2 regions of the Streptomyces sp. CA189 genome follow, and region 2 is predicted to be linked to the other one. Evidence: predicted binding sites of a transcription regulator. Region 2 holds the regulator's gene; the other holds the start of a gene.

Region 1 (10,922 bases), on a different contig from region 2:
TGTCGATCTCGTCGAGCAGCACGACCGGGTTCATGGACCCGGCTTCCTTGATCGCCCGTACGATCCGGCCGGGCAGCGCGCCCACGTACGTACGCCGGTGCCCGCGGATCTCGGCCTCGTCGCGGACTCCGCCGAGGGCCACGCGGACGAACTTGCGCCCCATGGCGTGGGCCACGGACTCCCCGAGGGAGGTCTTTCCGACGCCCGGAGGGCCCACGAGCGCCAGCACGGCCCCGCCCCTGCGCCCGCCGACGACGCCCATCCCGCGCTCGGAGCGGCGCTTGCGCACCGCCAGGTACTCGGTGATCCGGTCCTTCACGTCGCTCAGCCCGGCGTGCTCCGCGTCCAGCACGGCGCGGGCTCCCCGGATGTCGTACTCGTCCTCGGTCCGCTCGTTCCAGGGCAGTTCGAGCACGGTGTCCAGCCAGGTGCGGATCCAGGACCCCTCGGGGGACTGGTCGCTGGAGCGCTCCAGCTTGTCGACCTCCTTGAGGGCGGCCTCCCGTACCTTCTCGGGCAGGTCGGCGGCCTCGACCCGGGCCCGGTAGTCGTCGGACTCCTCCCCGTCCTTCTCCCCGCTGAGCTCGCGCAGTTCCTTGCGCACGGCGTCCAACTGGCGCTTCAGCAGGAACTCCCGCTGCTGCTTGTCGACACCGTCCTGGACGTCCTTGGCGATGGACTCGGCGACGTCCTGCTCGGCGAGGTGGTCGCTGAGGGCCTTGATCGCGAGCCGCAGCCGGGCCACGGGGTCGGCCGTCTCCAGCAGCTCCACCTTCTGCTCGACGCTCAGGAACGGGGAGTACCCGGAGTTGTCCGCGAGGGCCCCGACCCCCTCGATCTGCTGCACCCGGTCCACGACCTGCCAGGCCCCGCGCTTCTTGAGCCAGCTCGTGGCGAGCGCCTTGTACTCCTTGACGAGCTCGGCGACGGCCCCGGGCAGCGGATCGGGCACCGCCTCGTCCACGGACTCACCCTCGACCCAGAGCGCGGCCCCGGGCCCGGTCGTCCCGGCCCCGATCCGGACCCGGCCGCGCCCCCGGATCAGCGCCCCGGGGTCACCGTCGGACAGCCGCCCCACCTGCTCGACGGTCCCGAGGACCCCGGTGGCGGCGTACTTCCCGTCGACCCGGGGCACGAGGAGCACCTTCGGCTTGCCACCCGCGGCGGCGGCCTGCGCGGCCTCGACGGCACCCCGCACCTCGGCGTCGGACAGGTCCAGCGGTACGACCATCCCGGGCAGCACGACCTCGTCGTCGAGCGGCAGCACGGGCAGGGTGAGCGTTACGGACGTCGAAGCCATGATGTTCCCTCCGGCAGTGAAGTTGAGCTATGCCGACTCAATGCATGTGCGCGCCTCAATGTTCCCCGACACCCGTTCGCCGGCGGCGAACACGGGTGGGAGCATCCCGCGCCAGGCCCTGACATCGCCGGAAATACCCAGCTCACCACGGATGAAGGCGAGTTCGGGGCAGGGCTACGCTCCCCGCATGTACGTAGAGGGTGTGGGTGTCTCCGGGGCCAGGGAATGGGTCATCCAGAACGCGAAGGGCAAGAAGTTCGTCTACGAGTCCGCCGCCGAGGCCTTCGGGGAACTCGCGGAGTACGGGCCGGGCGCCGCCGTGCTGACCCGTCGGGTGTACCGGGGGCTGTTCCGGACGAAGCCGATCGAGGACTGGCAGGTCGTCGAAGCCCCGTAGGCCGGCGGGCACCGGCGGACGGGGTATCGGCGGACGGGACTTCGCCGGGGGTGCGGCTCAGGCTGCCGAGATGACGATGTCTCCCGACGAGGTCCGTACGGCGACGCGGGCGGTCGCGGACGGGTTCGCGGGGACGGTGATCTCGCGCTCGCCGGAGGTGGTGGAGACGTCGAGGGCGTACGGGGCCGCGGGAACCTTCACTTCGGCGTCGCCCGAGCCGGTTTCCACCGCGACCGAGCCCGGTGCCTTCACGAAGGCCAGGCGGACGTCGCCGGAGGACGAGCGGGCGTCCGTGCCCGGGCCGGCCAGCCCGTCGGCGGCGATCGACCCCGAGGAGGTACGGATCTTCAGCGGGCCGGCGATCCGGTCCGCCCGGACCGAACCGGAGGAGGTTGTGACGTCGGCGGCGGCCACCCCCGACACCGTGACGCGGCCGCTGCTGCTGCCCGCCCTGACGGTGGCGGAGGCCGGTACCTCCAGCCGGTAGTCGATGGAACAGCGGCCGGAGCAGTCGCCGTTGGTGAGGGTCAGGACGCCGTCGGAGAGCCGCTGGGCGGGCTCGGGCGCGGTGGCGCCGTGATAGCGGACGGTGCGGCGGACGGTCACGCCCGGCCCGGACCCGGCGGCCACCTCGATGGACCCGCTGCCGGTGTCCGCGACGTCGACCACGGTGACGGCCTCGGCCACCGCGGCGTCCGCGCTCGCCGTCATCTCCGGTCCGCCCCGGGAGACGAGCGAGCCGAAGGAGCAACCGGTGAGCAGCAGCCCCGAGGCGAGGGCCACGGCGGTGTACGCGGCGGTGACGGGTGGCCTTGGTGCCGCGCGAGCGCGCCTTCGTTGTCATGCTGCCGATCGTGCCCGTGCGGGGGCCGCGGGGGCATGGGGCACGTGCCCGGATCCGGGGTGGGGTTAACCGTTCCTAGCCAGTGTGCAGGAGTGAGTCTTGGACCCATTCATGCTTACTGGGCGCATCCCGAACGGTTTTGGATGCGCTGGGTCTCCGCGTTCTCGTCCCGCTCGGCGTCGGCTCTCCATGGAGCCGGTCCGTTGTGGGTGGGCGGTTTCCCTCACGCCTGCGGGTGCCTGGTCCGGCCTGGACGGTCCGATGCCCCACACGATCACTCCGGTCGTGTGGGGGCGGTGCCGTCCGACGCCGGATCGGGTGTCCGAGGGCGCGTCGCCCGATCGCGATACCAGCGGCATCATGACGGGACATCTTTCGACGGGGGGTGACCAGCGGCTTTTGCCAGTGCTGGCCTCCCCGCTTGGAGGTGTGGGCGGGATCGACTGCGACGATGGCGAGGCCGTGTTCGGCGGCCATCGAGGCGAGTCGGGCTTTGAGCTTGCCGGTCGGGATGCCGGAAACAACCTGCCGGAACCGTTTCCTGCGGCCGTGCTTCTCCCGTGTCTTCTCGGTGGCGAAGTCGAGGTCTTCGATCGCGATGGCCTTGACGCCGACGCTTTTTCGCCCAGTGCAGCAGCCGGGTGATGGCATGGCGTATCTGCGCATCGCGGTGATCGGCGGTGCCGGACAGGTCGTAGGGGAAGCGGTGCGGATCGCCGACGGGGTTGCCGTGCGGGTCGAGCCGGTAGGCGGCGAAGTGGTCGGCATTCGTATCGACACCGACCATGCCGTTCACGCAGGCGGTGGCGAGGGGGAGCGTATGGATGACGGGGCGCTGCCAGGATGCGGTCAGGTACCAGCGACCGCGTGTGACGTCCAGGTGGATGCGGTAGGCCACGGCCCGATTCGCTTCGATGCGGTCGGCCCATTCTGCGCCCCGGTGCGCGAACGCGATCCGGCATGCCAGGACGTACCGGCCGTGCTTGGCGTTGGCCAGATGCGCGAGCGGGGCGGGCAGCTTGACCGACACCTCGCCGTCGGGGGTGACGCGGATCGTCTCGTTCCCGAACCGCTTACCGGACTCTCCATCAGCCGCGAGAAACCAGCGTTTGGCTTCCCAGCGGGCCCGCCACTGCTCCTCGGTGAGCTGGGCTTCGGCCAGATGGTGCCGGGTATTCGCCAGCCGCTTCCCGCCCCGGACCACCCGGACCCGGCCCGCCCGCCAGTCGGCCACAACAGCCTCATGCCGCTCTTCCAGCGTCACGAGGCGGCGGGACTTGCGAAACCACTCGCTCCTAGAGCGGTAGCCGCCCGCAGCACGCTTGGTTCCCTTCTCCCCAACAGGCAGGGCGAGACGGTGCCGCAGTGCGTGGATGCCGGCGTCCAGGTTCTGGATGTGTGCGGCCTGGCAGCGGCGGGCGAGCGCCCACTGATCGTGGCTGGCCTTGGTGATCGCCCCGGCGATCCGCGACGAGGATTCCTTCGTCAGCCCCGCTTGCGGGCCGCCCACGTCTCAGTGGAGTGGTCGGGACCGTCCGCGCACCGCTGCTCGAGGTCACGGGAAGCCAGGGCACCCTGATGCGCGCCAACCAGCCGCAGGACTTCCTCGTCCTGGGCAATCAGATGCTTCAGGCGGCCTCGTATCGCTACACCGTTCGGACCGAGCGCCACGAACGAAGGAGCGATGGCACGCAACTCCTTGACCGGATCAGCCATCGCCGACCCCCGCGGACAGAGCCCTGCGCGCCCGCATCTTCGCGGAGCGCTGTCCGTACAAGCCGGCACAGAACACTGTCAGCCAACTGCCCTCACCGAACCAGCGATACGCATGGGGAGGTACACCCCGTGCCCTCGCCGACTCCATGAAATCCATACAGACGACCGTAACGACACTCACCCAAATGGACCATCACTCGCAAGAGTGGACCAAAGAACCAGCAGTTTCCTACCCCCGGGCCGGGCCGGCGGGATCCGGAAGGGCCGCTCTAACGCCCCTGTACGACCGGCCGGTCCGGGGACGGGGTGCCCCACTCGCTCCAGGAGCCGTCGTACACCGCGAGGTCCTCGTACCCGGCGAGGTCCGCGCCGAGGGCGAGCACGCAGGCGGTCACCCCGGATCCGCAGCTGAAGTACAGCCGCTCCCGCGCTCCCGCCGCCGCCCCGAAGGCCGCGCGGAGCTCCGCGGCGGGGCGCATCAGGCCGTCGGGGCGCTGCAGTTCGCCGAAGGGGAGGCTGACCGCGCCCGGCATGTGGCCCCCGCGCAGGCCCGGGCGGGGTTCGGGGGCGGTACCGGCGAAGCGTTCGCGGGTCCGGGCGTCGAGCACCGCGGCGGCCGGATCGGCCAGGGCCGCCGAGACGGTGGCCGCGTCCACCAGCAGCCCGGTGCGGGGCCGGGCCGTGAAGGAGCCGCGGGGGCCCCCGTATCCCGGCCGGCGCTGCTCCACCGGCCGCCCGGCGGCGAGCCACGCCGGCAGCCCGCCGTCGAGGACGGCCACCCGGTCGAAGCCCATGGCGCGCAGCATCCACCAGGCGCGGGCGCTGGAGTAGATCCCGGCGCCGTCGTACGCGACGACCGTGCTGCCGTCGTCGACGCCGAGGGCGCGCATCGCCTCGGCGAAGGCGGCGGGGCCGGGCATGGTGTGCGGGGCGGCGGCGGTGTGGTCGGACAGCGCGCCGTCGAGGTCGAAGGGGCGGGCCCCGGGAATCCGCCGGCCCGTGTCGCGGTGTGTCCCGACGGAGGCGTCGAAGACGACGAGTCCGGGTATGCCGAGTCGCTCCGCGAGCCAGTCGCCATCGACGAGCGGACCGGGCGGACCGGGCGGCACGAGGGAGTCGGGGCGGGGGCGGGTTGCGTCCATGGTGCACCTCCGGCAGAAGTCGGCGGGCCCCGGTGAGGTCGGCGGCCCGCCACCCATCCTCTCTCCTACGTTCCCCCTTCCTGCGAACGCACCGTCCGTCGGCGCGCGTTGCCCACGGCAGGCGGCCCCGGAGGCGAGCCCGATCGGTCGACGCAGACGGCGCGTACGCAGCCGCGGAGGCCGCAGGCCCTCGGGGCGGGGCGGCGCAGGTGCCCCGAAGAGCAGACGGGCGGCCCTGTCGCGGAACGAGTTGCCCCGGGACCCGGCGACCCCGGGCGGACGGGTGGACCGGGGACGGGCCGGTGATCCCGGGAGGGCGACCAGCGCCCCGGAGCGGACGGACCGATCTGGTCGGACCGGCGACCCCGGGACGCGCCCGGAGACAGACGGGCGGACTTGAGAGGAACCAGCCGGGAGGAACCGGCCAGCCCGGACGGGACCGGCTGACCATGGACGGGACCGGCTGGACGGGACCGGCTGGACGGGAGCGGACCGGCGGCCACGGGAGCGGACGGGGGTGGACTCGGGAGGACGACCAGCAATCCCCGTACGGGACCAACCCGCCCGGAAACAGACGGGTGGACCTGAGAAGGCCCGGCCGGGGGGACCGGCCAGCCCGGGACCGGACCGGCTGGCCAGGAGCGGCCCGGCAGCCACGGGAGCGGACGGGGGTGAACTTGGGAGGACCAGCGATCCCCGTACGGGACCAACCCGCCCGGAAACAGACGGGTGGACCTGAGAGGGACCAGCCAGTTCTGGAGAACCGGCGGGCCCGCAAAGGGACCGGCCGGCCTGGATTCGGACCGGCCAGCGGGGAGGGGACCGGCCGCCCGGGAGGGGACGCGTGGCCTTGGGGCGACCAGCGACCCGGAAGGGGCCGACAACCCCGGAAACAGACAGATGGACTTGGGAGGGACCAGCAGGCCCTCGACCGGACCAGCGGGCCCGGAGGGAACCGGCGGGCCCGGAGGGAACCGGCGGGCCCGGAGGGAACCGGCGGGCCCGGAGGGAACCGGCGGGCCGGAAGCAGGCCCTGCGAGCTCGGAAGCAGGCGGAGTGGACCTGGGAGGGGGCCGGCGGGCCCGGACCGGATAGGTGGACCAGGGGAGGAACCGCGGCCCCGGGACGGGACCCGCGGCCCCGCCGGGAGCTACGGGCAGTCGCCCGGCCGGGCGAAGAGGGCTACTCGGGCGCCGCGCACGTCCGTCACGGAGCACAGGTCGAAGGAGGAGACCAGCGTCTGGCGTTTCACCGCCTCGGCCGGGTAGCCGTCCAGCGGCTGCCCCACCGGGTCCAGCAGGGCGACCACCCGGTCGACGGCCGGGTCCAGCAGGGCCGCCTGGATCTCCTCCGGAGTCCGCTCCACGCCATGGAGGCTCCGCGAAGCCGCCGGGGTGCGGGACAGGGCGAGGTCGCGCAGGGCTCCGTAGGCCTCCGGCGAGGACAGCAGCCATTCGCGCCGCCGCGAGGGGAGGAAGAGCACCGCGTCGCCCGGGCGCGCGAGTTCGCCGACGGCCGCCGCCACGGCCCGCGCGTCGTCCTTGCGGCTCTCGGGGGTGCGCAGCCACGCGGACCAGAACCCGACGGGGACGAGCAGGACCCCGACCAGGGGCCACACCCACCAGCCCCGCGCCGCGGCGAGCCGCGCTCCCGCGAGGAGGGCGAAGCCGGCGAGCGCGTAGAGGACGTACCGGTCCACGTACCAGGGGTGCACCAGCGAGACCGCGAGCAGCAGCCCGGGGGGCAGCAGCGCCAGCGGAAGGGCGCACCGTACGAGTTCCCGCGCGGCTCCCCGGGCCAGGAGCAGCGAGGCGGCCGCGAGGACCCCGTACGCCGCCCAGTCCTGCCAGCTCGGCCGCCCGAGCCAGCCCAACTGCTGTTGCGCCTGCCGCGCGCTGACCAGCGCGAGCGGCAGCAGCGCGGCCACCACGGCTCCGGCCGCGACCCGCCAGCCGCGCGAGCGCCAAGCTGCGAACGCGTGCGCCGGCAGCGCCAGTACGGCGAACTCGTGCAGCCAGCACCCGAGCACCAGCACCACGGCGTAGGCGGCCCAGCGCCGGCGCAGCATCAGGTACGTGGCCCAGACGACGGCCGCGGCGACGAGCGCGTACGAGCGCCCCTCCTGCGCGTACATCTGCACGGGCGGCAGCACGGCATACCCGACCCCGGCCAACAACGCGCCCCGACCTGCCCGGTCGGGCCGGTCGGCCCGATCGGACCGTTCGGGCCGGTCGGGCCAGTCGGGCCAGTCGGGCCAGTCGGGCCGGTCGGGCCAGTCAGACCCGCCGGACCCCCCGAACCCGTCGGGGTCCCTGAACCGGTCGGGACGGTCTGGCACGTCGGACCCGTCAAACCCATCGGACCGGTCGGGGTCGACCGGCCCGCCGGACCGGTCGGGGTCACCAGACCCGTCGGGGTCCCTGGGCCGATCGGGCCCGTCAGACTCGTCGGACCCGGGGGGCCTACCGGGCCGATCGGACCGGTCAGCCCGGTCGCGGCCGCCGGACCCCCCGCCCCCGCCGCGCCGCGTCCCCGCCAGGTGGTGGGCTACCGCGGCCACGCCGGACGCGGCGAGGGCGGTGGCGGCCACCGACGGGAGGCGCAGGGCCCAGAGGCCGGAGGCGGGGGCGCCGGTGTCGCCCGTCAGCGCGAAGACCGCGTGCATCAGCGCGTAGTAGAGGCCGTGTACGGCGTCGACCTGGCCGAGCAGTTCCCAGAGCTCTCCGAGCGGCCGGTGCGCGACCTGCCACGTGACGGACTCGTCGCGCCACATGGAGCCGCCCCGCGAGAGGCCCCAGAGGCCGAGTGCGACGGCGGTGAGCGGCGGCAGCCAGCGCCAAAGGGCGAAGCGGCGGATGTCGGCCTCCGAGTGCTATCCGTGCGGGTGGTGCTGACTCCATACTCGGGGTTCGAGCCGGATACCTGCGGGGGTGGGGCGTGCGAGCACGTGATGGGCGAGTGGGCTTGGCGACGGCGGCGCTGGCGCTGGCCGTGGTGGCGGCCTTGGGCGGGTGCTCCTCCGACGGGTCGAAGGACGGAGCCTCACCGACACCGAACGCGAGCACGGGCACCGGGACGAGCACCGGCACCGGCCCCGCCACGAGCTCCCCGTCCGGGACGGCGACGGACGGCCCGGGGACGCCGTCCCCCGGTCAGAGCGCCGGCCAGAGCCGGGACCCGGGCACCGGCACGACCGCTCCCGCCCCGCGGCCCGCGCCGAGCACCTCCGCTCCCGCGCCCGCACCCAGCGCCTCGACGCCGGCCGCCGGTGAGACGCTCGTCGCGGTCACCCGCAGCGGCGGCATCACCGGAAAGACCAGCACCTTGATCATCAAGGGTGACGGATCGTTCCTCCGGCTCAACGCGAAGGCCGAGACGGTCGACCGCGACCGGCTCTCGGCGGCCGCCCTCACCAAACTGCGCACCGCGCTCCGGGAGGCGGACTTCCCCCGCCTGCCGCGCATCTCGATGCCCGAGCAGCCGGCCGCCGACGCGTTCACCTACGCCTTCCGGCACGGCGGCTACGAGGTCGCCGCCGCCCAGACCACGCTGCCGCGCCCCCTGCAGGGGGTCCTGAGCGCCCTGCCGCCCTTCGAGCCGCGCTGAAGCCGCCCCGTCACAGCCCCGTCCCCGCCACCGTGATCTCCCGCAGCCGCCGGTCCAGGTATCCGCGCAGCAGGACCGCCATGTCCACGCCCTCCGGGTCCAGCACCCACTGGATCTGGAACCCGTCCATCACCGCGATGGTCTCGCGGCCGACGGCCTCGCAGTCCGTGTCCGGCCACACCTCCCCGCGCGCCACGCCCGCCCGGAGCAGGCCGACGCTGTAGCCGAGGACCCGGTCGTAGCGCTGCCGGAAGTACGCGTGCGCGGGGTGGCCGGGGTTCCCCGACTCGCCGACCAGGGTGTTGTACATCCGTACGAGCCCGGGCCGGCGGGTGTTCTCCTCCGCGAGGGCGACCACCGCGCCGAAGTGCTCGGCAACCGGGGGGACCTCCTCGGCGGGCCCGGTGAAGAGCCGCTCCACGTCGTGCTGCTCGCTCTGCGCCAGGACGGACAGCAGCAGGTCCTCCTTGCCGCGGAAGTGGTGCAGCAGGCCGCCCTGGGTGATCCCGCAGTCGTTGGCGATCCGGGCGAGCGAGGAGGCGTGGAAGCCCCACTGCGCGAAGTGCTCGACGGCGGTGTCGAGGATCTTCTGGCGACGGGCGTCGCCCACCGCGTAGCCGCCCCGGGCGGCCGCCGCCTTGGGGGCCGTTCGGCCCTTGTCCTGTGCCATGCGGACCACCCTAAACCCGACCGTTTCCGGCCATCCCGATGGAGTGATCCAGCTCACCACGCGAAAACCTAGTGGGTACGTGGTTTTCGCGCCTACGGTGAAACCGCCCGGTCGGCGACGAGGCCGACGCGGAGACGTTGGAGCCCCCATGCCGCTCACGCAGGACCCCGGAAGCGCACTTCCTCGTCGGCGGCATCGCGGCGGCCGTCGGCGCCGCCCTCGTCCAGCTGATCCGCTCGGTGAATTGAATGCTCCCCGGCCTGAAGGGGAGGGGTCTCTCCTTCAGGCATGTGTGGGGATTTTCGGCTCAAGCTGCCTGACGAACCGGCGGTTCGTCGGGTCTTCCGCTCTCGGCGCCGACCGGGTTCAGACCTGCCCGGATGAGCATCACGCGTGCGGAGTTCTTGTCCCGTGGGGACTGGGTTCCGCATGTGGTGCAGGTGTAGGTGCGTACCCCCAGCGGCAGTGCGTGCTTGGCTCTCGCTTCGCAGTGCGCGCAGTCCATCGTGGTGTACGCGGGGTGTACCAGGTGCACGGTCCGGCCGTGCTTGCGGCCCATCTCAATCAAGGCTGTCTTGGTGGCGCCGATGGCGGCGTCAGCGGACTTCCTCGCCATGCTGGATTTGGCGAGGAACCTGGGGCGGAAATCCTCGACGGCCAGGGCGTCGTGGTCGCGGACCACGCGCTTGGCCCACTTGCGGCCGGTGTCCTGCCGCTGCCGGGCGACCTTCTTGTGCAGCTTCGCGGCTTGTCGCCGGGCCTGTTGATAGCCCTTGGACTGCTTCTTGCCCTTCGGGGCACGGCGGCGGGCCATCATTCGCTGGTATCGGGCCAGCCTCACAGCAGCCTTCTGGCCGTGCTCCGGGTGCGGGAGGTCATGGGCGTCGCTGGTGGTGGTCGCGGTCTCGGCCACGCCCCAGTCGATGCCGATCACCGCACCAGTAGCGGGCAGAGGTTCAGCCTGCTTGGGAACGACGAACGAGCAGTACCAATGGCCGAGACCGTCCCGGTAGACCCGGACCGACGACGGAAGGGCGGGGAGATCTCGCGACCACACCACCGTGAGGACGATCCCGCCCGCCAGATGCAGGCGTCCCTCCTTCAACCGGAAGCCGCGCTTCGTGTAGTTGAGGCTCGGATCCGTATCGCGCTTCTTCTTCCAGCGGGGCATTCCGGCCCGCTGCCGCATCGGCAGCCGGTCCTTGATGTCCTTCTGCGCCTTCGCCCGGGACTTCCCGAAATCCCGA
Region 2 (10,922 bases):
GGGGCGGCGGCGGACGGCCTCCGTGAGCTGGCCGCCCTCCTCGTAGCCCACGTAGCCGGGCGGGGCGCCGACGAGGCGGGCCACGCTGTGCTTCTCGCCGTACTCCGACATGTCGATGCGGATCATGGCCCGCTCGTCGTCGAAGAGGAAGTCCGCGAGGGCCTTGGCCAGCTCCGTCTTGCCCACGCCCGTCGGCCCGAGGAACAGGAACGAGCCGGTCGGCCGGTCCGGGTCCGCGATGCCCGCGCGGGTGCGGCGTACGGCGTCGGAGACGGCGCGCACGGCCTCGCCCTGGCCGATCAGGCGCCGGCCCAGCTCGTCCTCCATGCGGAGCAGCTTCTGGGTCTCGCCCTCCAGCAGCCGGCCCGCCGGGATGCCCGTCCAGGCGCCGACCACGTCCGCGATGTCGTCCGGGCCGACCTCGTCCTTGACCATGGTGTCCTTGGAGACCTCGGCCTCGGCCTCGGTGGCGTCCGCGAGCTCCCGCTCCAGGGCCGGGATCTCCCCGTAGAGCAGCTGGGAGGCGGTGTCGAAGTCCCCGTCGCGCTGGGCGCGCTCGGCCTGGCCGCGCAGGTCGTCCAGGCGCTCCTTGAGCTCGCCGACCCGGTTGAGGGACTGCTTCTCCTTCTCCCAGCGGGCGGTGAGGCCCCGCAGGTCCTCCTCCTTGTCCGCGAGGTCCTTGCGGATCTTGTCGAGGCGTTCGCGCGAGGCCGGGTCGGACTCGTTGTTCAGGGCCAGCTCCTCCATGCGCAGCCGGTCGACCGAGCGCTGGAGCTCGTCGATCTCCAGCGGCGAGGAGTCGATCTCCATGCGGAGCCGGGACATGGACTCGTCGACGAGGTCGATGGCCTTGTCGGGGAGGAACCGGGAGGTGATGTAGCGGTCGGAGAGGGTGGCCGCGGCCACGAGCGCGCTGTCGTTGATGACGACCTTGTGGTGGGCCTCGTAGCGGCCCTTGAGCCCGCGCAGGATCGCGATGGTGTCCTCGACGCTCGGCTCCGCCACCAGCACCTGCTGGAAGCGCCGCTCCAGCGCCGGGTCCTTCTCGATCCGCTCGCGGTACTCGTCGAGGGTGGTCGCGCCGACCATGCGCAGCTCGCCGCGGGCCAGCATGGGCTTGAGCATGTTGCCCGCGTCCATGGACGAGTCCCCGCCGGCGCCCGCGCCGACGACCGTGTGCAGCTCGTCGATGAAGGTGATGATCTGGCCGTCGCTGGACTTGATCTCCGCGAGGACCGTCTTCAGCCGCTCCTCGAACTCGCCGCGGTACTTGGCACCGGCCACCATCGCACCGAGGTCCAGGGAGACCAGCCGCTTGTTCTTCAGGGACTCGGGGACGTCGCCCTTGACGATGCGCTGGGCCAGGCCCTCGACGACGGCGGTCTTGCCGACGCCGGGCTCGCCGATGAGCACCGGGTTGTTCTTCGTACGGCGCGAGAGCACCTGGACGACGCGCCGGATCTCGTGGTCGCGGCCGATGACCGGGTCGAGCTTGCCCTCGCGGGCGGCCGCCGTGAAGTCGGTGCCGAACTTCTCCAGGGCCTTGTACTGGCCCTCGGGGTCGGGGGTGGTCACCCGCCGCCCTCCTCTTGCTTTTTCGAAGGCGTCGCGCAGCTTCTTCGCCGTCGCGCCCTGGGCGGAAAGGAGCTCGCCGGCGGCGCCGCCCTTGGCGGCGACGGCGATGAGCAGGTGTTCGGTGGAGAGGTATTCGTCGCCGAGCTTCCCGGCCTGCGCGTCGGCCTCCGCCAGTACGGCGAGCAGCTCGCGGGTGGGCTGCGGGGGCGCGACCGTGGAGCCCGTGACGCTGGGCAGGGCGGCGAGCAGCCGGTCCGCTCCGGCGCGTACGGCGGCCTGGTCGGCGTCGGTCGCGGCGAGCAGGTCGGTGATGTTCTCGTTGTCCTCGCCGGCGAGGAGCGCCAGCAGCAGGTGCGCGGGCGTCAGGTCCGCGTGCCCGTCCTTGACGGCCCTGGTCGTGGCCGCGTTCAGCGCGTCCCGGCTCCTGTTGGTCAGCTCGGCATCCACGTGCGCCTTCTCCCTTCCCTACGTCGTGTGCTTTACATGAGTAACCTGCACAAAGTTGAGTCTATTCCACTCAAGGTGGAGGGACGTACCCTTCGCGCATGTCGACTCCCAGTCCGGCCGGCACGGCCCGCAGCACCCATGACGCACTCAACCCGACGCCGGAGTACCTCGCCTTCTGGCGGGAGCGGCACGTCTGCACGCTGACCACGCACCGCCCCGACGGCAGCCCGCACGTGGTCCCGGTGGGCGTGACGTACGACCCGGACGCCGGGCTGGCACGGGTGATCAGCAACAAGAACAGCAAGAAGGTCCGCAACGTACTGGCGTCGCAGGGCGACCCGCAGGGCGGGGCCCGGGTGGCGGTGTGCCAGCTGGAGGGGCGGCGCTGGGCGACCCTGGAGGGCCGCGCGGTGGTCCGTACGGACGAGGCCGCGGTCGCGGAGGCGGTCCGGCGCTACGCGGAGCGGTACGGGCGGACGCCCTCGCCGAACCCGGACCGGGTGGTCGTCGAGATCACCTTGGACCGGGCCCTGGGGCGCGCGTAGCCGGGGGCGGCAGGTTCGACCGCGGCCGGTTCAACCGCGCCCGGTTTGACCGCCCGGTTCGGCGTGTCCGGTTCAACCACTGGACACGGACATCACAGCGACGCCATCGTGGTCAGGTCCACGATGGCGTCGCTGTGTGGGGGGTAGTGCCTGAGCGATCTGCGACGACAGGGGAATCGCTTCAGGCACTGCGGGGGGTGGCGGCGGATTCGGGCTCGAAAAGTTGGTGATCACGCTGGTCCAGATTGACGAAGACCATGCCGTACCGGATCTCGCAGCGGACGGGCTGCGGTGCACCGCGCGGGCGGCGCAGACAGCGGTAGGCGCGGACGTCCTCGTCCTCTTCCCGCACCACGATGATCGGCTGGCCGAAGAGGGTGACCTTCAGCGAGTCGCCGGCGTAGGGGATGGCGCTGGTGAGATCGATGAACTGCCAGCCGGAGCGGTAGGCCGATGCCATTTCACGGCGGAAGCCGTGGTCGTCGGGCGTCATCAGTCCCAGCCGAGGTCGTTGGTCGACGCGATGGCCGAGTCCCAGCCCAGATCGCTGGACATCGAGTCCCAGCCCAGATCCGGCGGCGTTCCTATCGACACGGCGAGCGCGTCGGTACCCCCCACGTCCCCACCGAAGGCGTTGACTGCCCCAAAGACCGCAGCGGCGGAGAACCCAATGGCAAGTACCGAGCGAAGCATTCTCTTGTACATGGTCGGCTTCGTCCTCACTTGATGGAAATCTTCTCCCCCGCGTGTCAGACGATGGCTCATTCGGGCACGTCACTGCCACAGGGACGATGCATCATGTTCTTGCATGTTCAGGACCCTGGGGGGTGGAGATTTGCCCACAAACAACACAAAGGCGACACATCCCCACCCCGTCACGTCCATGTGCGCCGAGGGGACGCGGCTCTACACGGCGGCGCTGAGCACCGGCCGGGTGGCTCGCAGCGAGGTCGAGAACGCCCCCTGCCTGCTCGAATTCGCTCTCCTGCGCCCCGACCCCGATGACGCGAACCAGCTCCGCGCGGTTCCGCCGTCCGTCGCGCTCGCCCAGCGGCTCCATCCGCTCGAACGGGAGATTCAGGACCGGCGCCGGGACACCATAGATCTCACCGACGCATTCGAGCCGTTCCTGACCATCAGCGCCCAGAGCCCCGCGAACACCCACGCCATCACCGTGCTGGAGGGCTTCGACCAGATCCACACCGCCCTCGACCAGGCCACCGCCGAATGCCGGACCGAGGTGCTGACCGTACAGCCGGGCGGCGCCCGGTCCACGTCCGTCCTCACGGAGGCGCTGGAGCGCGCCGCTCCCCTCGTCAACCGCGGGGTGCGGATACGCACGCTCTACCAGCACACCGTGCGGCACAGCCAGGGCACGCTCGCCTACGTGGACCGGATCTCCGCCGGGAAGGTCGAGATCCGCACGCTCGAAGAGCTCATAGAGCGTCTCATGATCTTCGACCGCACGGTGGCTTTCATCCCCACGAGCGACGACCGCAAGACGGCCCTGGAACTGCGCCACCCCGGGCTGGTCGACTACCTCATCAAGGTCTTCGAGCAGTTGTGGCACCGCGCCGTGCCGCTGTCGGCGGAGGTGACGTACCAGCACACCCCCGGCGGCATCTCCGGCGTGCAGCGCTCCATCGCCCAGCTCCTCATCGAGGGGCACGTGGACGAGGCCATCGCGCGCCGGCTGGGGATGAACGTACGGACCTGCCGTGCCCACATCGCCAAGCTGGCGGCCTCGCTGGGCAGCGGCAGCCGGGCGCAGCTGGGCTTCCTCATCGCCCGGTCGGGGATCCTGGAGGATCCGGGCTCCCGGCCCTGAGGGCCGCGCACAGGCCCTCAGGGCGCCGGTGGCAGACGCGGAAGGCCCCGCCCGGGAAACCGGGGCGGGGCCTTCTCCGCGCGTCCGTACGGGCGCGCTCAGCCCATCGGGCGCTTGGGCGCCGGCCGCCAGACGACCAGGGCACTGCCCGGCTGCGGGGGCTGGTACGGGACCAGGTCGCGCCGGTACGAGGCGTGCACCTGGGCCTCCCGCTGCTGGAGGACGGCGGCTGCGCCGTCCACGGCGGTCGAGAGCTCGGCCACGCGCTGCTGGAGCGCGGCGACCTGGTTCTCCAGCTCGATGATCCGCTTGATGCCGGCCAGGTTGATGCCCTCTTCCTGGGACAGCGCCTGCACCGTGCGGAGCAGTTCGATGTCCCGGGCCGAGTAGCGCCGGCCGCGCCCGGCCGTACGGCCCGGGGAGACCAGGCCGAGGCGGTCGTACTGGCGCAGGGTCTGCGGATGCAGGCCCGAGAGCTGGGCGGCCACCGAGATCACGTAGACCGGGGTCTCATCGGTGAGCTGGTACTGGCTCCTACGGCGGCCGTCCATGTCATGCTCCCTTCGCGGACTCGAACAGCGCGGAGCGCGGGTCCTCGGACTCCGTCGCCTCGCGGTACAGCTCCATGGCCTCGCGGGCCTTGTCGTTCAGCTCGGTCGGGACCGCGACCTCCACCGTCACGAGCAGGTCGCCGCGGGTGCCGTCCTTGCGGACCGCCCCCTTGCCGCGAGCCCGCATCGTGCGGCCGCCCGGGGTGCCCGGGGGCAGCTTCAGCGTCACCGAGGGGCCGTTCAAGGTCGGGACCTTGATGTCGGCTCCCAGCGCCGCCTCCGCGAAGGTCACCGGAACGGTCACCGTGAGGTTGTCGTCCTTGCGGCCGAAGACCGGGTGCGCGTCCACGTGCACGACCACGTACAGATCGCCGGCCGGGCCGCCGCGCTCGCCCGGAGCTCCCTTGCCGCGCAGCCGGATCCGCTGGGAGTCGGAGACCCCCGCCGGGATCCGGACCTGCATGGTCCGGGAACTGCGGGCCCGCCCGCTGCCCTTGCAGATGTCGCACGGGTTCTCGGCGATGAGGCCGCGGCCCTTGCAGTCCGCGCAGGGATCGGTCAGCGAGAAGCCGCCGCCGCTGCCGCGCGAGACCTGGCCGGTGCCGACGCACGTCGGGCACACGCGGGGCGTGCCGTTCTTGTCGCCGGTGCCCGAGCAGGCCTTGCAGGGCGACTGCGAGGACATCCGGAGCGGGACCGTGGCCCCGTCCACCGCCTCCGTGAAGGAGAGGGTGACCTCCGATTCGATGTCCTGGCCGCGGCGCGGCTGGGTACGGGTTCCCGCACCCGCGCCGGCGCCGCCGCGGTTGAACAGGCCGCCGAAGACGTCGCCCAGGCCGCCGCCGCCGAAGCCGCCGGCCGCGCCGCCCTGCGGCTGGCCCCCGAAGAGGTCGCCGAGGTCGAAGTTGAACGAGCCGCCGCCACCGCCGGGACCGGGGCGGAAGCCGCCGTTCCCGAACAGGGCGCGGGCCTCGTCGTACTCCTTGCGCTTCTTCGGGTCGCCGAGGATGTCGTTCGCCTCGGAGATCTCCTTGAAGCGCTCCTCGGCCGAGGCGTCGCCCTTGTTGGCGTCCGGGTGGAACTCGCGGGCGAGCTTCCGGTACGCCTTCTTGATCTCGGCCTCGGTGGCGTCCTTCGGGACACCGAGGACCTTGTAGTAGTCCTTCTCGACGAAGTCCTTCGTGTTCATCCCCGGTGTCCCTCCTCTCGTCCTGCTCGTGCTTCTTGTCCTACACGTCGTGCAAAGGGCGCCGCAGCTTCAGCCCTCGTCGGGGGCATCCGCGGCCTTGTCCGACGGGTCCGACGGGGTCGACGTGTCCGCCGAGGACACGGCCTCCGCCGCCTCGGACTTCGGCGCCGTGCCCGGCTGGGGCTCGGCCACCGCGACCCGCGCGGGACGGATCGTACGCTCGCCGATGCGGTACCCCGGCTGCAGGATCGCCACGCAGGTGTCCTCGGTGACGTCCGGCGCGTACGAGTGCATCAGGGCCTCGTGGATCGTCGGGTCGAAGGGCTCGCCCTCCTTGCCGAACTGCTGCAGGCCCATCTTGGCCGCGGCGGTCTCCAGCGATTCGGCCACCGACTTGAAGCCGCCGACCAGCTCGCCGTGTTCCCGCGCCCGGCCGATGTCGTCCAGGGTCGGGAGGAGCTCCGTGAGGAGGGACGCGACCGCGATCTCCTTGACGGCGATCCGGTCCCGCTCCACCCGGCGGCGGTAGTTCTGGTACTCCGCCTGGAGCCGCTGGAGGTCCGCGGTGCGCTCGCCGAGCGCGGTACGGGCCTGGTCCAGCTGGGCCAGGAGAGCGACATCCGGTGCTGCTGCGGAGTCCCCGGCCGGGGCCGCGGCCTCCTCCTTGGAGGAAGCCGCGGCCTTCGGCTCGGCGGCGTCGTCAGGTGCGGCGTCGGCGGGGACTTCGGGCTTCTCGTCGAAGCCCGGGGTCTCCTCCGACATCAGGCCGCGCCGCCCTTCGGCTTCTCGTCGTCGACGATCTCGGCGTCGACGACGTCGTCGTTGGCGTCGGCCTGGCCGGCGTCACCGGTCGGCGCGCCACCGGCGGCCTGGGCACCGGCGTCGGCGTAGATCGCCTGGCCGAGCTTCTGGCTGACGGCGCCGAGCTTCTCGGTCGCGGTGCGGATCTCGGCGGCGTCCTCGCCCTTGAGCTTTTCCTTCAGCTCGGCGATGGAGGCCTCGACCTCTTCCTTGACGTCGGCCGGGACCTTGTCCTCGTTGTCCTTGACGAACTTCTCCGTCTGGTAGACAAGCTGCTCGCCCTGGTTGCGGGACTCGGCCGCCTCCTTGCGGCGGGAGTCCTCGTCCGCGTACTGCTCCGCCTCCTGGCGCATGCGGTCGACCTCGTCCTTGGCGAGGGAAGAGCCGCCGGTGACGGTCATCTTCTGCTCCTTGCCCGTGCCGAGGTCCTTGGCCGTGACGTGCATGATGCCGTTCGCGTCGATGTCGAAGGAGACCTCGATCTGCGGGACGCCACGCGGGGCCGGCGGCAGGCCGGTCAGCTCGAACATGCCGAGCTTCTTGTTGTACGCCGCGATCTCGCGCTCGCCCTGGTAGACCTGGATCTGCACGGACGGCTGGTTGTCCTCGGCCGTCGTGAAGATCTCGGACCGCTTGGTCGGGATCGTGGTGTTGCGCTCGATGAGCTTGGTCATGATGCCGCCCTTGGTTTCGATACCCAGGGACAGCGGGGTCACGTCGAGGAGCAGGACGTCCTTGACCTCACCCTTGAGAACGCCCGCCTGGAGGGTCGCGCCGAGGGCGACGACCTCGTCCGGGTTGACGCCCTTGTTGGCGTCCTGACCGCCGGTGAGCTCCTTGACGAGCTCGGCGACGGCCGGCATGCGGGTGGAGCCGCCGACCAGGACCACGTGGTCGATCTCGGACAGGTTGATGCCCGCGTCCTTGATGACGTTGTGGAACGGGGCCTTGCAGCGGTCGAGCAAGTCCGCGGTGAGCTGCTGGAACTGGGAGCGCGTGAGCTTCTCGTCCAGGTGCAGCGGGCCCTCGGCGGAGGCCGTGATGTAGGGCAGGTTGATCGAGGTCTCCGTGGAGGAGGACAGCTCGATCTTCGCCTTCTCGGCCGCCTCGCGCAGGCGCTGGAGCGCCATCTTGTCCTTGGACAGGTCGACGCCGTGGCCGTTCGCGAACTGCTTCACGAGGTAGTCGACGACGCGCTGGTCCCAGTCGTCGCCACCGAGGTGGTTGTCACCGTTGGTGGCCTTCACCTCGACGACGCCGTCGCCGATCTCCAGGAGGGACACGTCGAAGGTGCCGCCACCGAGGTCGAAGACGAGAATGGTCTGGTCGTCCTTGTCGAGACCGTAGGCCAGGGCGGCGGCCGTCGGCTCGTTGACAATACGCAGGACGTTGAGGCCCGCGATCTCGCCGGCCTCCTTCGTCGCCTGGCGCTCGGAGTCGTTGAAGTAGGCCGGGACGGTGATGACCGCGTCCGTGACCTTCTCGCCCAGGTACGCCTCGGCGTCGCGCTTCAGCTTCTGCAGGATGAAGGCGCTCATCTGCTGCGGGTTGAAGTCCTTGCCATCCAGGTTGATCTTCCAGTCAGTGCCCATGTGGCGCTTGACGGAGCGGATGGTCCGGTCCACGTTCGTGACCGCCTGGCGCTTGGCCACCTCGCCGACGAGGACCTCGCCGTTCTTGGCGAAGGCGACGACGGACGGCGTGGTCCTGGCGCCTTCGGCGTTGGTGATGACGGTGGGCTCTCCGCCTTCCAGAACGCTGACGACGGAGTTAGTGGTGCCCAGGTCGATGCCGACCGCACGTGCCATTTTGATTCCTCCAGCTGACTTGAGTGGAACAGACTCAAGAGTGCCGCACCGCTCCGCCGGTGTCAACAGAGGTGAGTCGAGGGGACTCAACCTTTAGGCTGCGCTTACACGCAACCCCTCGGCGCCGCACTCGACGCTCCGCGCCGGGCTCCGCACCGAGCTCCGGACCGAGCTCCGCACCGGAACCAGGCGGCCGCAGGCAAACACCAGCCCCGCCGTTTGAGGCGCGGGGTCCGGGGCGGAGCCCCGGCAGCGGCGCCGCACCCGAACGGGTCACCACGGCCGCGCGGCACCCCACTGCCGCCGGAGGCGTGCGGCACGGTGCAGGCATGCCTCTGCTGCTACGCCTCCCCGCCCGGCCAGCGCCATGGCCGGCCAGGCCATCGGCCAAGCGGGTGCTCGACCTCGCCGGAGCGGCGCTCCTGCTCGGGGTGCTCCTCGTACCGCTGCTGCTGACCGCCGGCCTGCTGTACGCGACCCAGGGCGCGGGCGTCCTCGTCCGCGAACCGGCGGCGGGACTGGCCGGGCGGCCCTACCGGGCGTGGCGGTTCCGCGTCGGCAAGGGGCGGGCCGGGGCGGCGCTGGAGCGGTGCTCGCTGGACCGGCTGCCGCAGCTCCTCAACGTGGTGCGCGGCGAGATGTCGCTGGTCGGGCCGCGCCCCGGCAACAGCGCGTCGGACCGGCCCGAGCGGCTCCTCGTACGGCCCGGGATGACCGGGCTGTGGCAGGTGAGCGCACGTTCGGACCTACCGTGGGAGGAGAGGGACCTGTTGGACCGGCACTATGTGGAGAACCACTGGCTGGGGATGGACCTGGCGATCCTCGCTCAGACCCCGCGGGCGGCCTGGCGGCACGGGCGGCCCTGAGGGCCGGGGGCGAGCGACGCAGATCACCGCGCGCTCGGCTACATTGCGGCGTCGGGACTGGGTAACCTCAAGCCTTGACTGGATAAGTTACCGCTTAGTAAGTGCCGCCCGAGGAGCCCTCCCATGCAACTCGCCGCGATCATCGTGTCGCTGGTCCTGACCGTGGTCGGCGTTGCGCTGCTCGCCCGAGCCGTGGCGCAGATCTACCGCTTCGTGAAGCTCGGACAGCCCGTACCGGCCGGCAGCCGTACGGACGACCCGAAGTCCCGAACGCTCACCCTTGCCCGGGAGTTCCTCGGCCACAGCCGGATGAACCGCTGGGGCCTCGTCGGCTTCGCCCACTGGTTCGTCGCGATCGGCTTCCTGACGCTGCCGCCGACGCTGGTGCAGGCGTACGGCCAGCTCTTCCAGGCCGACTGGATGCTGCCGATCATCGGCGGTTTCCTGCCGTTCGAGCTCTACATCGAGTTCATCGGCCTGATGACCGTGGTCGGCATCCTCGTCCTGATGGGGATCCGCCTCGCGTCGCTGCCCTCGCGGGCCGGCCGCAAGTCGCGCTTCGCGGGCTCGAAGGCCTGGCAGGCGTACTTCGTCGAGTACATCATCCTGACCATCGGCCTCGCGATCCTGTGCCTGCGCGGCCTCGAAGGCGCGATCCACCACGTGGACTCGTACGAGCCGGCGTACTTCGTCTCGTACCCGCTGGTGCTGGCGTTCAAGGGCATGTCGCTGGGCGCGCTGCAGAACGCCATCTACTTCACCGCGATGATCAAGATCGGCACCTCGCTGATCTGGATGATCGTCGTCTCGCTGAACACCAACATGGGTGTGGCCTGGCACCGCTTCCTCGGCTTCCCGAACATCTGGTTCAAGCGGAACGCAGATGGCGCGTCGGCGCTCGGCGCCCTCCAGCCCATGACCTCGGGCGGCAAGGTCATCGACTTCGAGGACCCGGGCGAGGACGACGTCTTCGGCGTCTCGCAGGTCGAGCAGTTCTCGTGGAAGGGCATCCTCGACTTCTCCACGTGTACGGAGTGCGGCCGCTGCCAGTCGCAGTGCCCGGCCTGGAACACGGGCAAGCCCCTCTCCCCCAAGCTCCTGATCATGTCGCTGCGCGACCACGCGCACGCCAAGGCCCCGTACCTGCTGGCCGGTGGCGGCAAGGACATGGAGGGCAACGAGAAGGCGACGCCGGAGCAGCTCGCGAACGTCCCCGCGGCCGCGCTGGCCGAGGCGGAGCGCCCGCTGATCGGCACGGCCGAGGAGAACGGGGTCATCGACCCCGACGTCCTGTGGTCCTGCACGAGCTGTG

The links. Region 2 encodes HspR, which represses chaperone genes until heat shock. Its sites were predicted from a motif close to TTGAGNNNNNNNNNCTCAA; they were not measured.
Region 1: a site for HspR is predicted at 1,323-1,341, ahead of lon (endopeptidase La). Genes of this name have one in related genera too.

What each region holds. Positions count from the first base shown of each region.
Region 1 covers NZ_JBWJVM010000062.1:8,737-19,658, reverse strand. The annotation lists gene lon (endopeptidase La) at 1-1,300, opposite strand, end outside; gene AC061S_RS32825 (hypothetical protein) at 1,488-1,697, shown strand; gene AC061S_RS32820 (DUF4097 family beta strand repeat-containing protein) at 1,755-2,480, opposite strand; partial or broken gene AC061S_RS32815 (IS200/IS605 family accessory protein TnpB-related protein) at 2,617-4,257, opposite strand; gene AC061S_RS32810 (sulfurtransferase) at 4,527-5,399, opposite strand; gene AC061S_RS32805 (hypothetical protein) at 6,550-8,172, opposite strand; gene AC061S_RS32800 (hypothetical protein) at 8,358-9,005, shown strand; gene AC061S_RS32795 (TetR/AcrR family transcriptional regulator) at 9,016-9,675, opposite strand; gene AC061S_RS32790 (RNA-guided endonuclease InsQ/TnpB family protein) at 9,983-10,922, opposite strand, start outside.
Region 2 covers NZ_JBWJVM010000001.1:308,293-319,214, forward strand. The annotation lists gene clpB (ATP-dependent chaperone ClpB) at 1-2,022, opposite strand, end outside; gene AC061S_RS01475 (pyridoxamine 5'-phosphate oxidase family protein) at 2,121-2,567, shown strand; gene AC061S_RS01480 (Rieske (2Fe-2S) protein) at 2,749-3,060, opposite strand; gene AC061S_RS01485 (hypothetical protein) at 3,060-3,185, opposite strand; gene AC061S_RS01490 (helix-turn-helix transcriptional regulator) at 3,376-4,395, shown strand; gene AC061S_RS01495 (heat shock protein transcriptional repressor HspR) at 4,494-4,946, opposite strand; gene dnaJ (molecular chaperone DnaJ) at 4,948-6,135, opposite strand; gene grpE (nucleotide exchange factor GrpE) at 6,205-6,897, opposite strand; gene dnaK (molecular chaperone DnaK) at 6,897-8,744, opposite strand; gene AC061S_RS01515 (sugar transferase) at 9,074-9,610, shown strand; gene AC061S_RS01520 ((Fe-S)-binding protein) at 9,734-10,922, shown strand, end outside.